One region of the Bradyrhizobium sp. UBA2491 genome, then DNA from elsewhere that is predicted to be linked to it. Evidence: riboswitches for the same ligand, from Rfam matches in the RefSeq annotation. Region 1 holds a riboswitch; each other region holds the start of a gene.
What was found. Region 1 has a riboswitch for S-adenosylmethionine ahead of B2W55_RS13420 (homoserine O-succinyltransferase). Riboswitches for the same ligand answer to the same signal wherever they lie in the genome.

Region 1 (4,422 bases):
TCTTGGCGGCGCCCGCTTCTACCGAATCCCAGTGGCTGCCGACATAGGCCGGGTTCAGGTTGAGGCTCATCGGGATGAAGCCGCGCTCGCCGGCGAGCTTCAAGGTGTCCGAGTTCTTCGACAGGCCGGCGACGCCGATCGGCGGATGCGGCGCTTGCTGAGGCTTGATGTGCGGCTTGAGGAAGTCGAACATCGTGTCCGGCTTGGTGACCGTCCAGAACTTGCCCTTGTGCGTCCAGGGTCCCGGCTCGGTCCACATCTTCAGGATGATCTCGAGCGCCTCGCGGGTCATGTCGCGGTTTTGCCCGGACATGCCGTCGACATTGAACATCGCCCAGTCGCTCGGCAGGCCTGATGCCGCAACGCCAAAATTCAGGCGGCCGTTCGAGATGTGGTCGAGCATCGCGACGCGGTTGGCGAGTTCGGCGGGATGGTGATACGGCAGCAGGAAGCCGCCGGGGCCGATGCGCAGATTCTTGGTCTGCAACAGCGCCTGCGCCACCAAGAGATCGGGCGACGGGTGCGGCTCCCAGGGCGCGGTGTGGTGCTCGCCGATCCAGGCTTCCTGATAGCCGAGTTCATCGAGCCAGCGCAGCACTTGCAGGTCCCAGTCGTGGCCCTCTTTCAATCCGCACTCCGGCGGATGCGACGGCATCGCGAAGTATCCGAGTTCCATGGGTTTCCTCTCTCGCATTGTTGATGCGTGTCTTGCGCACGCGCTCCGAGAGTACCTGCCCAGGCCGCGGCAGGACAATGGCTTTGTCGCTCCATGATCCGCAGCGAGCGACGACGACTCCGTGATCGGTAACGCGCTAGGACATCACCGGCGAGGCGCGGCCGATCGTGGCGGAATCGAACGGCGCGGTTTGGTAGATTTCGTTGATCCAGTTGCCGAACAGAAGGTGGGCGTGACTGCGCCAGACGTTCTCTGAGCGTCGCGAGGGATCATCGCCCGGGAAATAATTGGCAGGCAGCTGAGCGTTGCCGTCGCGCGCATACTCATCCGCGAGCGTGCCGGTCTCGTACTCGAAATGATTGAAGATATGCAACGAACGGCGCCGCGGATCGCTCACGAGGCAAGGACCAGCCTCCTCGCTGGCGGCGAGGACATGCAGGCCGCGGCTTTGCGAAATGTCGGAGGTCCTGACCTCCGTCCAACGCGAGACCGGGACGTCGAATCTGTCCGAAAATCCTCTCATGTACGGCGACGCCGGGGCCAGGTTGCGATGTTGGAAAATTCCGAAGGCCTTGCGGGCAAGCTCGTGCTTCGGCACCGCATGGAAGTGATGGAGGGCCGCCTGAGCGGCCCAGCAGATGGTCAAGCAGCTGTGGACGTGGGTTTGCGTCCACTCGAAGATCATCCGCAACTCGGGCCAGTAGCGGACCTCTTCGAACGGCAGGCGCTCGACCGGAGCGCCTGTGATGATGAAGCCGTCGAAGCGCTCGGTGCTGACGTCGCTCCATGGCCGATAGAACGCCGCCAGATGGTCGGCCGACGTGTGACGCGCCACATGATCGGAGATCCGTACCAGCGTCAGTTCGATCTGGAGCGGGGTTGCGCCCAGCAGACGAGCGATCTGCGTTTCGGTGCTGATCTTGTTCGGCATGAGATTGAGCAGCCCGATCCGCAACGGGCGGATGTCCTGCCGTATCGCGTCGGCCTCGCGCATGACCGCGACGCCTTCTGCTTCCAGCGTTTCACGGGCGGGGAGATCGTCGGGGATCTTGATCGGCATGACGCGGCATTCCTTTGCCTGAGGAACGACGCTGGTGGCTCGGGTCCGCTTGGTTGCCGGCTCGGCCACATCCTCCCGGGAGGGAGTGCCACCTTGCCCGGATTGGCAGGTTGGCGTTGGGCGTCGCCCCAACTCTTGATGCGAGTGGAACGCTAGCACGCGGGTATGCCGCGATGCAATTATTCCGCCTCCAAACCGATGCGAGGAGCGATGCCGGCATCGCTCCTCGCATCGACGAAAGCCTCATGGCGAAGCGGGCTTCGCGACCGATGCAGCCTTACCGCGCACCGAAGGTGATCTTGCCGAACAGCGCCTTCTGCGTCGACGGCTGCGAGCGCCAGTATTGCGGCGGTGCCGAGACCTCGCCGCCAAGTTCGGCGGCGGCGTGCCAGCCCCAGCGCGGGTCGTAGAGCATGCCGCGGGCGAGCGCCACCATGTCGGCCTTGCCTGACGCGACGATCTCCTCGGCCTGCTTGGCTTCGGTGATCAGGCCGACCGCCATCGTGGTGACGCCGGTCGCCTCCTTCACCGCCTGCGCCGCCGGCACCTGGTAGCCCGGCCCGAGCTGGATCTTCTGCAACGGCGAGACGCCGCCCGACGAGACGTCCATCCAGTCGACGCCGCGCTTCTTCAGCTCCCTGGTGAATTCGACGGTCTGCGCGACGTCCCAGCCGCCCTCGACCCAGTCGGTCGCCGAGACCCGGACGCCGACCGGCTTGCGGTCCGGAAATGCAGCACGCACGGCGTCGAACACTTCCAGCGGAAAGCGCATCCGGTTCTCGAGCGAGCCGCCATACTGGTCGGTGCGCTTGTTGGCGAGAGGCGACAGGAACTGATGCAGCAGATAGCCGTGCGCGCCGTGCAGTTCGAGCGCATCGATGCCGAGCCGGTCGGCGCGCTTCGCGGCAGCGACGAATGCTTCGCGGATGCGCTTCAGGCCGGCATCATCGAGCGCCACCGGCGCGGCCTCGCCGTCCTTATGCGGGACCGCAGACGGTCCCACCGTCTGCCAGCCACCTTCGGCGATCGGAATCAACTGCCCGCCCTCCCAGGGACGCTGGCTCGAGGCCTTGCGGCCGGCATGAGCGAGCTGCATCGCGACCGCGGCCTTCGAATGCTTGCGCACCGAGGCCAGGATCGGCTTCAGCGCCGCCTCGTTGGCATCGCTGTAAAGGCCGAGGCAGCCCGGCGTGATCCGCCCGATATCCTCGACATGGGTGGCCTCGATGCAGAACATCGCAGCTCCCGACAGCGCCAGCATGTTGATGTGGGTGAAGTGCCAGTCATTGGCCGAACCGTCGTCGGCCGAATACTGGCACATCGGCGAAACCATGATGCGATTGGAGAGCTTGAGGCCGCGCAGTTCGATCGGAGAGAACAGGGTGCTCATGCGGGGATATCCGGGATCGGGGGAAAGGCGCCGTTAACATAGGGGCCGCCCGGTCGATCACCAACAGGCAGGAGCCGCGGAGAGGCCGGGACGCAGAGCAGCAATGCTCTGACGCCGTTGCCCGCGGATCATTCCACCAGCGTGAATTGCAGCAGCAGATTACGCTGGATCAGGGAGAAATTGTCATCGGAGATCATGGTCAGCACGGTCTCTCCCTCGTCGGTGACATGGGCATCGATGCCTTCCATATTGTCGATCTCGTTGCCGAGATCGGCGTTGAAGATCGCCGGCCCATCGACCAGGGCAGCTGGCACGATGTCCGACAGCGCGAGGCGGCGGATGCGGATGCCGACGCCGCCGATCCAGGAGAATTTCCGCTCCAGGATCAAGAGATCGCCAGAGCGTAGAAGCACCGCGTCGCTGATGTCGAAATTGTCGGTGCGGCGAACGCTGAACTGACCCGGCGTCTTGCCGCCGACCAGGAAGGCGATCAGGTTGCCGCTGGCATCGAGGCCCCGCTCGGACAGTGCGATCAGCGTGCCGGCAAGCGGTTGAACGTTGGCCATCGTCTTGGGAACGAAGACCAGCGCCTCCAGCCCCTTGTTGTTGGGAAGCTTGCGCGCCGCCGCCGGCAGCGGCACCACCTCGCCGCGCGAGCGGGTGAAGCCTTTGGAGAAATCGTAGCGCAGCACCTGGTTGACCCGCTCGAGCCCGACATAGGCGATCGAGCCGTCGAGCGCGAGCGATTCCGAATCGAACCAGCCCCTGTTGACTGTGATCGGCCTGCCATCTGCGCCGAGCAGCGGTGCAGCCTCGACGTCACCCAGCCCGACCATCTCCCGGCCGCGATAGACGATGCGGCCGGTGAGCCAGCTACCGCGATCGCTGACCGCGATGAAGCGCTCACCCCTGGGATCGAGGCGCAACGCCGAGTAGCCGCCGAAACCTGCGAACGACGAGGTCAGGATCAGGCCGCTGCGAAATTCCAGCGCACCGAACCGCACCCGCGAACGATCGCGGATATCGAATGAGGCCAGCGGCCGGGCCTTGACCTCGATCGAAACGGGTTCGTTGACGCGGGACGCACTCGGACCGGCGGCTGGTCTCGGCGGCAATGGAGGCTGCGTCGCGTTTTGCGCCTGCGCGAGACGCGGCAATGCCGCGACCGACAGCCCCGCCGCCATATCTCTCAGGAAATGGCGGCGGCTAGAATGTGAGCGCATGTCTCACGAGTGGAGGCGGCGCCGGGTGCCCGGGGCGGGCGCAGAGCCGTGGGTCTCGCTGAACAGCTCGGCG
Region 2 (4,422 bases), on a different contig from region 1:
GATCGGCGCGGCCGGGGTAGACCAGCCGGGTGACCTTCGGATGGCTCGCCAGCGCCTCGGCGATCTTCGCCGCGTTCTCGGTCTGGGCGCGGACGCGGACGCCGAGCGTCTCCAGCCCCTTCAGCAGCACCCAGGCGTTGAACGGCGACAGCGACGGGCCGGTCTGGCGCATGAAATTGTGGATGTGCTCGGCGATGAAGGCCTCCGACGACAGGATGATGCCGCCGAGGCAGCGGCCCTGGCCGTCGATATGCTTGGTCGCCGAATAGACCACGACGTCGGCGCCGAGCGACAGCGGGCTCTGCCAGATCGGGGTCGCGAACACGTTGTCGACGATCAGCCGGGCGCCGCCACTATGCGCGATCCTGGCGATCGCGCCGATATCGAGCACGTCGAGCGTCGGGTTGGTCGGGCTCTCCAGGAAGAAGGTCTTGGTGTTCGGCCGCAACGCGCGCTGCCACTGGTCGAGGTCGAGCCCGTCGACCAGCGTCGTCTCGATGCCGTAGCGCGGCAGCAAATCCTGCACGACATAGAGGCAGGAGCCGAACAGCGCCTTCGACGCCACCACGTGATCGCCGGCCTTCAGCGGGGCGAGGATCGCGGTGGTCACCGCGGCCATCCCGGTCGCGGTCGAGCGCGCGGCCTCCGCGCCCTCGAGCTCGATCATGCGGCGTTCGAACATCGCAATGGTCGGGTTGGAATAGCGCGAATAGATGAAGCCGGGATCCTGGCCCTTGAAGCGCGCCTCGCATTGCTCGGCGCTGTCGTAGACATAGCCCTGGGTGAGAAACAGCCCTTCCGACGTCTCCCCGAATTGCGAGCGCAACGTGCCGCCATGGACCAGGCGGGTTTCGGGACGGAAGCGGGCGGTATCCTTGGATTCAGAAGACTTGGATTCAGACATGTGACCTCCGAAGTGGCCATTTCCTAGCGAAAACGGCCACAAAAAAACCGGCCTGGAGTAACCTCCACAGACCGGGATCACACTGTCCCCGGCCTGTTTAGCGACTTATTTAACGTGGCTGCAAGCCGGCCGGCTCAAATCACCACGGGATAAGTGCTGCTGATATTCCCTCGCGCCCTTTCCGTCAAGACGGTCATCGGATAACCCGTAAAAGCCTATATTTTGGGGCTTGATGGCCGCTCAGAGGTTGATTTTGGGCCATCTCAAGGGATCGCCGAGGGACCGCATCGTGTCGTTCACGCTGGAAGATGAATCCAACGGAATCCTGCCCGACCGCATGATCGCGGAGATGGCGGAGGCTGGCCTCATCCTGCCCGCCTATGATTTTGTCGAGAGCCAGATCCAGCCGGCGAGCCTCGATCTGCGGCTCGGCGACATCGCCTATCGCGTCCGCGCCAGCTTCCTGCCGGGACCGGACGCCACCGTCGCCGAGCGGATCGACCAGTTGAAGCTGCACGAGATCGACCTGTCCGACGGCGCGGTGCTGGAGACCAATTGCGTCTACATCGTCCCGCTGCTGGAGAGCCTGGCGTTGCCCCGGGAGATCGTCGCTGCGGCCAACCCGAAGAGCTCGACCGGCCGGCTCGACGTCTTCACCCGCGTGATCGCCGACGGCACCCGCCGCTTCGACATGATCGGCGCCGGCTATCACGGCCCGCTCTATGCCGAGATCTCACCAAAGACGTTTCCCGTCCTGCTGCGTGAGGGCTCGCGGCTCAGCCAGGTCCGCTTCCGGATCGGCGAGGCGACGCTGTCCGCCGACGAGCTCGATGCGCTGCATGCCGCCGAGCGGCTGGTCGATATCGACGATGCCGATCTCACCCATGGCGTCGCGCTGTCGGTCGATCTGTCCGGCGAGAGCTCGGGTGGCTTCGTCGGCTATCGCGCCAAGCGTCACACCGGCGTGGTCGATGTCGATCGCCGCGGCGGCTATGCCGTTGATGATTTCTGGGAGCCGATCAAGGCCCGGTCCGACGGCAGCCTGATCCTCGATCCCGGCGAGTTCTACATCCTGGCTTCGAAAGAGGCCGTGCAGGTGCCGCCGGACTACGCCGCCGAGATGGTGCCGTTCGATCCCTTGGTCGGCGAATTCCGCGTCCACTATGCCGGCTTCTTCGATCCCGGCTTCGGCTATGCCGGCGCCGGCGGCAAGGGCGCGCGCGCCGTGCTCGAAGTGCGCTCGCGCGAGGTGCCGTTCATCCTCGAGCATGGCCAGATCGTCGGCCGCCTGGTCTATGAACGCATGCTGGAGCGCCCCGATGCGCTCTACGGCCAGCGCATCGGCTCGAACTACCAGGCGCAGGGTCTGAAGCTCTCCAAGCATTTTCGCGTGTAGCGATCTCTCCCCGTCATCCTGAGGTGCGAGCCCAGCGGCGCAATTGCGCCGCAAGGCTCGCACCTCAGGATGACGGGATCGATAGTCCTTGACCCGGAAGCCCTCAAAGCATTCTCGCGTGTAATTCCGCGCGCCGGATTTCATGTCGCGAGATAACGTGATCTCGCCGTCATTCCCCGCTGTCATTCCCCGCGAAAGCGGGGAATCCAGTACGCCGCGGCCTCTCCATCGATAACGACCGTTTCTGGAATACTGGATCGCCCGATCGAGTCGGGCGATGACACCGAGTGTGGGTTGGTTGCACCGCCGCTTCGGCGATGACACATTCCGGCAAACAGCAAATCGGGAGTGAACATGAGCGCCGCAACAGATTCAGCGCAGCAAGAAGTGCAATGGCAGAAGTGGCGCAGCGTCGCCGATCTCTATCACGCGTTCTTCACCGGGCTGATCCTTACCGTGGTGACGCGGCGCGGCACGGCTGACGCCGCCGAGTTCGTCTTTCGCGTGTTTCGCCGCCAGCAGCAGGAGCGCTTCCTGCCCGGCCTGAAGAAGCTCGGCCTCGACGGCCTGCCGCCGGCGGTCGCGGCCGCGCGGTATCACTATCTCTCCAACTGGATCGGTGGCGTGCATGTCGAATACATGTACGAGACCGACCGCAAGGCCTGGATCCGCTATCCGCCGCCGCGCTGGATCTGGAAGGGCACCGCGATCTGCGGCGTGCCCGGCGAGGTCTCGCGCGCGATGCTGCGCGGCTGGCATGCCAACAATGGCGTGGCGCTCGGCGATCTCAGGCTCGGCTTCGTCTGCACCAAGCAGAGCGTCGACGGCCAGGACGGGCTCGAGGGCTATTACTGCGAATACGATCATCCGCTCGAGCTCGATCAGCGGCTGGTGTTCGCGCGCCACCTCGAGGCGCCGGCATTTGATGCGAAGGCCGCACCGGCGCTGCCGGTCGATAGTTGGCCGCGTCGGCGGTTGGAGAAGGCCTATCGCAACTACGCGATGGAATATGTGAAGACGGCAGCTCCCGTCATCGTGCAGGTGTTTGGCCCGGAGGATGCGAGCTATCTGCTGCATCTCACCGGAAAGCTGATCGGCATGCAGTATTACGACGAGGTTGCGCAGGCGCTCGGCGCCAGCCGTGGCCGTGCCACGGAATTTGCCGCATTCCTGCGCGCGCTGTTCGAGTCGCAGGATGACGTCGCCGAGATCAGCGAGTCCGAAGGCCAGTTCGAAATCCGCCAGCAGGGCTGGAAGCTGATGGCCGATGTCGCCGATTATCATCCGGCCTGCGCCAGCGTGCTGACGGGCCTGTTCGATGGGCTCGCCGCAGGCTGCGGACGGCACATTCCGGTGCATCTGAAGCCGAACAGCACCGCCGGCGCGCCGTTCGTCTGGTCGATCGGCTAGGTCAGAGGTTCATCAAGCGTCACCTGCAATCGCGCAGGCCCCCATTGCGTCCCGCGCACGTGGAATCCGCCGCCGCCATGGTAGGGAAACACCATGGCGCGCTTCCGAACGACGCGCTCGGGAGCAGAAATGTCCGATCTCGGCCTCGCCGAAATACCTGTCGACGAACAAGAGCGGCCGCTGCCGCCGCCGGTCACGAAGCCGGCGCGCAACGCGCTGCTCGACGGGCCGATCCTGCGCACGCTGGTGTGGCTGGCATGGCCGAACGTGATCGCGCTCTCCGCCGGCACCTGCGTCGTGATCGCGGAGACCTCCTATATCGGCCGGCTCGGCGTCGAGTCGCTCGCGGCGATGGCGCTGGTGTTTCCCTGCGTGATCCTGACCATGACGATGTCCGGCGGCGCGATGGGCGGCGGCGTCGCATCCGCGATCGCGCGCGCGCTCGGCGCCGGCGAGATCGAGCGCGCCTCGACCTTGGCGATGCATGCGCTGCTGATCGGCCTGACGTTTGGTTTGACCTTCATGCTCGGCATGCTGATCTTCGGCCCGCGCCTGCTCGAACTGCTCGGCGGCCGCGGCAATGTGCTGGCGCAGGCGATCGCCTATTCGCAGATCTTCTTCGGCGGCGCGATCCTGCCCTGGCTGATGAACACGATGGCCGGCATCCTGCGCGGCACCGGCAACATGAAGCTGCCGTCGACCATGATCCTGT
Region 3 (4,422 bases), on a different contig from region 1:
GGTCGCGACGACGCGGTCGACGATGCCGAGCTCGGCGACGCGCGCGCGGGTCTTCTCCGAGCGCGCGGTGGTGACGATCTCGCCGACCAGGCCTTGCGCGCGGGCGCCACGCGCGATCGAGCCGCCGATCAGGCCGAAGCCGATCAGCGCGATGCGGTTGAAGAGCGGAGCCGTGGTCACGATGTCACTTTCCGGCCAGGAAGTCGCGCAGCCCCTCGACCACGAGGCGGTTGGCTTCCTCGGTGCCAATGGTCATGCGCAGCGCATGCGGCAGCTTGTAATTGTTGAGCGCGCGCAGCACGAGGCCGCGCCGCGTCAGGTACGCGTCGGCTTCGGCGGCGGTCTTGCCCTGGTCGGTCGGGAAGTGGATCAGCACGAAATTGGCGACGCTCGGCGTCACCTTGAGTCCGAGTTTGCCGATCTCCTCGGTCAGCCAGTTGCGCCACTGCTCGGTGTGGGTGCGCGACATCTGCACATGCGCGGCGTCCTCGATCGCCGCCACCGCCGCCAGCATCGCCGGGGTCGTGACGTTGAACGGGCCGCGGATCCGGTTGCAGGCATCGACGATATGCGCCGGGCCGAACATCCAGCCGATCCGCAGTGCGGCAAGGCCGTGGATCTTGGAGAAGGTGTGCGTCACCACCGTGTTGTCGGTGGTCGCGACCAGCTCGATGCCGAGCTCGTAGTCGTTGCGCGAGACGTAGTCGGCGTAAGCCGCGTCGAGCACCAGCAGCACATGCGAGGGCAGCGCCGCGCGCAGCCGCTTGACCTCGTCGAACGGGATATAGGTGCCGGTCGGATTGTTCGGGTTGGCGAGCCAGACCAGTTTCGTGCGCGGCGTCACCGCCTTGAGGATGGCGTCGACGTCGGCGGTGAAATTGCTCTCGGCCGCGATCACGTTCCTGGCGCCGTTCGCCATGGTGGCGATCGGGTAGACCAGGAAGCCGTGGGTGGTCGAGATCGCCTCGTCGCCGGGCGCGAGATAGGTGTGGGCCAAGAGATTGAGGATCTCGTCGGAGCCGGCGCCGCAGATGATGCGGTCGGGATCGAGGCCGTAGGCACGGCCGATCGCCTCGCGCAGCACCCGCGAGGTGCCCTCCGGATAGTCCTCGAGATGGTCAGCCGCGGCCTTGTAGGCGGCGATCGCCTTCGGCGACGGGCCGAACGGCGTCTCGTTGGCGGACAGCTTGAACACCTTGCGGCCCGGTTCCGGCACCGGGCTCTTGCCGGGCGTGTAGGGCGCAATATCGAGAATGCCGGGATTCGGCACGGGGCGGGACATCATCTACTCCGGATATACGGACGGCTGGTCCTGAGTTCAGGTCCTGGCCGATCCGTTAGAGGGCACCGTATAGCGCGTTGCGTGGCTGCCGACGAGGGCCGATGAGCGCACCGAGGCGCCGGCCTTGATCAGGGCGAGCTTGATGGCCTCGAAACCGTGCCCGGTGACCGAGACCAGCAGCGCGGCGCCGTCGAAGGCGGTGTCGGGGACCGCGACGATCTCGGCCAGCGGCGCCAGCGCGCGGGCGACGTCGGCATTCCAGCCGGAGACGCGCACACTCCAGGTCTGCACCTCGGTCACCATGGCATCGTCGGCGACCCGCGAGATCACGAACACCGGCAGCGCGGCGGGATGGTCGGCGCGCTCGAGGAACGGCACCCGCGCGATGATCTTCGGAGCGCCGTCGGCCTCCAGCGCATTCCACCACGGCGAGCGGCTTGCGACCGCGGAGACCAGCGCGAGGTCGCCCTTCGACTTCGCCGCCGCCTCGACCGCGGCCTGCGCGCTGAAATGCGAGACGTAGGGGACCACGAAGCCGAAGTGAAACCGCGCCGAGTCGCGCATCGCCGACTCGCCGATGGACACGTCGGCATGCACCGAGAACGGCGCCTGCACATAGGTGAAGGTCGAGATGATGACGCGCCAGATGCTCTCGATGGTGTCGAGCGGCAGGATGCCGCGATGACGCTGCACCAGCTCGCGCATCATGCTGGCCTCGCGCGCCGGACGGAACGCCGAGCCCACCTCCTGGGTCTTCTTGACCTGGATCAGGCGGTCGATGATGTCGCCGCGCGCCATCAGCAGGCGATGCACCTGCTCGTCGATCGCATCGATCTCCTTGCGCAGCTCCTGCAACGTGGGCGGCGACGGGGGTGGGTTGGACATGCTCTCGAACCTTGTCGTCAGGGCGACCCGATGCCGCCGCGGACAGGGTCCCTGATTAGGAAAGACGGCCAGCGAAAGCAAAGAGAAACGTCGCAGCCGTGCGTTGCGCAATCGGTTAACCAATCGGCCGGCGACGGGGCTGGCTTGACGGCGGGGGACCCCGGGACTAGGTTCCGGCTACTCCGTGGTCATTTGAGCCGGCCGGCTTGCAGCCACGTTAAACAACTCGCTAAACAGGCCGGGGACAGTCAGCTCCCGGCCGAACCTTTGTTCAGGCCGGTTTTTTGTGGCCTGAGGTCCGCTGAAGCCCTCGCGCGCGGGGGCAGGGTCGCCTAGATGAGCAACGTGCGTCCGATACCGAGCCAGCAAACCCAGAGCGATGATCGCGCCCATGAGGCCGATCACCCGTCGTCATTGGTGGCGAAGTTCGGCACGGACCAGCCGCTCAAGCTCGATTGCGGCGTCGATCTCGCGCCGTTCCAGATCGCCTACCAGACCTATGGCGAGCTCAATGCCGACAGGTCCAACGCGATCCTGATCTGCCATGCGCTGACCGGCGACCAGCACGTCAACAACATTCACCCCGTCACCGGCAAGCCGGGCTGGTGGGACACCATGGTCGGTGCGGGCAAGCCGCTCGATCCCGACAAATACTTCATCATCTGCTCCAACGTGATCGGCGGCTGCATGGGCTCGACCGGGCCTGCGTCGCTCAATCCGGCGACCGGCAAGGTGTGGGGGCTCGATTTCCCGATCATCACCATCCCCGACATGGTGCGCGCGCAGGCGATGCTGATCGATCGGCTCGGCATCACGACGCTGTTCTGCGTGGTCGGCGGCTCGATGGGCGGCATGCAGGCCCTGCAATGGACCGCGGCCTATCCGGAGCGCGTGTTCGCGACGCTCGCGATCGCCTGCTCGACCCGCCACTCGGCGCAGAACATCGCGTTCCACGAGCTCGGACGCCAGGCCGTGATGGCCGATCCGGACTGGCGCGGCGGCCGCTATGTCGACGAGGACACCCATCCGCATCGCGGTCTCGCGGTGGCGCGGATGGCCGCGCACATCACCTATCTGTCGGACGCGGCGCTGCATCGGAAATTCGGACGGCGGATGCAGGATCGCGAGCTGCCGACCTTCTCGTTCGACGCGGACTTCCAGGTCGAGAGCTATCTGCGTTACCAGGGCTCGTCCTTTGTCGAGCGCTTCGACGCCAATTCCTATCTCTATCTGACGCGCGCGATGGATTATTTCGACATCGCGGCCGACCACAACGGCGTGCTGGCGAAAGCGTTTGCCGGCATCAAGACGCGGTTCTGCGTGGTGTCGTTCACCAGCGACTGGCTGTTTCCGACCTCGGAATCGCGTGCGCTGGTGCATGCGCTGAACGCGTCGAGCGCGCGGGTGTCATTCGCCGAGATCGAGACCGATCGAGGCCACGACGCCTTCCTGCTCGATGTGCCCGAATTCCTGGAGATCTCCCGCGCCTTCCTGCTGGCCGCAGGCAAGGCGCACGGATTGAACGAGGGCGGCGCCCGGTCATGAGCCTGCAGCAGACATTGCCGTTGCCCGGCGTCGCGCCGGAGCGGACCGGCGGCGGCTCTCGCAGGGACCATCTGCTGGTCGCCGAGATGGTGCGGCCGGGATCGCGCGTGCTCGATGTCGGCTGCGGCGATGGCGAACTGCTGCAACTGCTGGAGAGCCGCGGCATCGACGGCCGCGGCATCGAGCTGTCGCGCGAAGGCGTCAACGGCTGCGTCGCCAAGGGGCTCGCGGTGGTGCAGGGCGATGCCGACACCGACCTCGTCAATTATCCCGATGATGCGTTCGACTATGTGATCCTGTCGCAGACCTTGCAGGCGACGCGGCAGCCGAAGGTCGTGCTGGAAAATCTGCTGCGCATTGGCCAGCGCGCCATCGTCTCGTTCCCGAATTTCGGATTCTGGAAGATGCGGCTGCAACTCCTGATCGGCGGTCACATGCCGCGGACCGAGAATCTGCCGGCGAGTTGGTACGACACCTCGAACATCCATTTCTGCACCATCAAGGATTTCGTGCAGCTCTGCGAGGAGATCAACGTCAAGATGGAGCGCGCGGTGGCGCTCGATCTCTATGGCCGCCCGGTGCCGCTCAACCTGCCATGGTGGGTCTGGAACATGTTCGGCGAGCAGGGCGTATTCCTGCTCAGCCGCGGCGGCGGGAAGTAAGAGTCGCGCGGTCACGTACTTCCGTCATTCCGGGGCTCGCGAAGCGAG

Region 2: linked by a shared signal. The riboswitch ahead of B2W55_RS02290 (O-succinylhomoserine sulfhydrylase) and the one ahead of B2W55_RS13420 (homoserine O-succinyltransferase) in region 1 are both predicted to bind S-adenosylmethionine.
Region 3: linked by a shared signal. The riboswitch ahead of metX (homoserine O-acetyltransferase MetX) and the one ahead of B2W55_RS13420 (homoserine O-succinyltransferase) in region 1 are both predicted to bind S-adenosylmethionine.

Annotation. Positions count from the first base shown of each region.
Region 1 is NZ_DDOP01000042.1:10,421-14,842, forward strand. It holds gene B2W55_RS13415 (LLM class flavin-dependent oxidoreductase) at 1-676, opposite strand, end outside; gene B2W55_RS13420 (homoserine O-succinyltransferase) at 813-1,736, opposite strand; SAM-I-IV-variant riboswitch at 1,776-1,883, opposite strand; gene B2W55_RS13425 (NADH:flavin oxidoreductase/NADH oxidase) at 2,014-3,126, opposite strand; gene B2W55_RS13430 (esterase-like activity of phytase family protein) at 3,255-4,349, opposite strand; gene cobT (cobaltochelatase subunit CobT) at 4,353-4,422, opposite strand, start outside.
Region 2 is NZ_DDOP01000006.1:184,256-188,677, forward strand. It holds gene B2W55_RS02290 (O-succinylhomoserine sulfhydrylase) at 1-904, opposite strand, end outside; SAM riboswitch at 981-1,060, opposite strand; gene B2W55_RS02295 (2'-deoxycytidine 5'-triphosphate deaminase) at 1,194-2,300, shown strand; gene B2W55_RS02300 (hypothetical protein) at 2,655-3,710, shown strand; gene B2W55_RS02305 (MATE family efflux transporter) at 3,840-4,422, shown strand, end outside.
Region 3 is NZ_DDOP01000034.1:23,687-28,108, forward strand. It holds gene B2W55_RS09660 (prephenate/arogenate dehydrogenase family protein) at 1-180, opposite strand, end outside; gene hisC (histidinol-phosphate transaminase) at 185-1,282, opposite strand; gene B2W55_RS09670 (chorismate mutase) at 1,319-2,167, opposite strand; SAM riboswitch at 2,342-2,421, shown strand; gene metX (homoserine O-acetyltransferase MetX) at 2,504-3,712, shown strand; gene metW (methionine biosynthesis protein MetW) at 3,709-4,374, shown strand.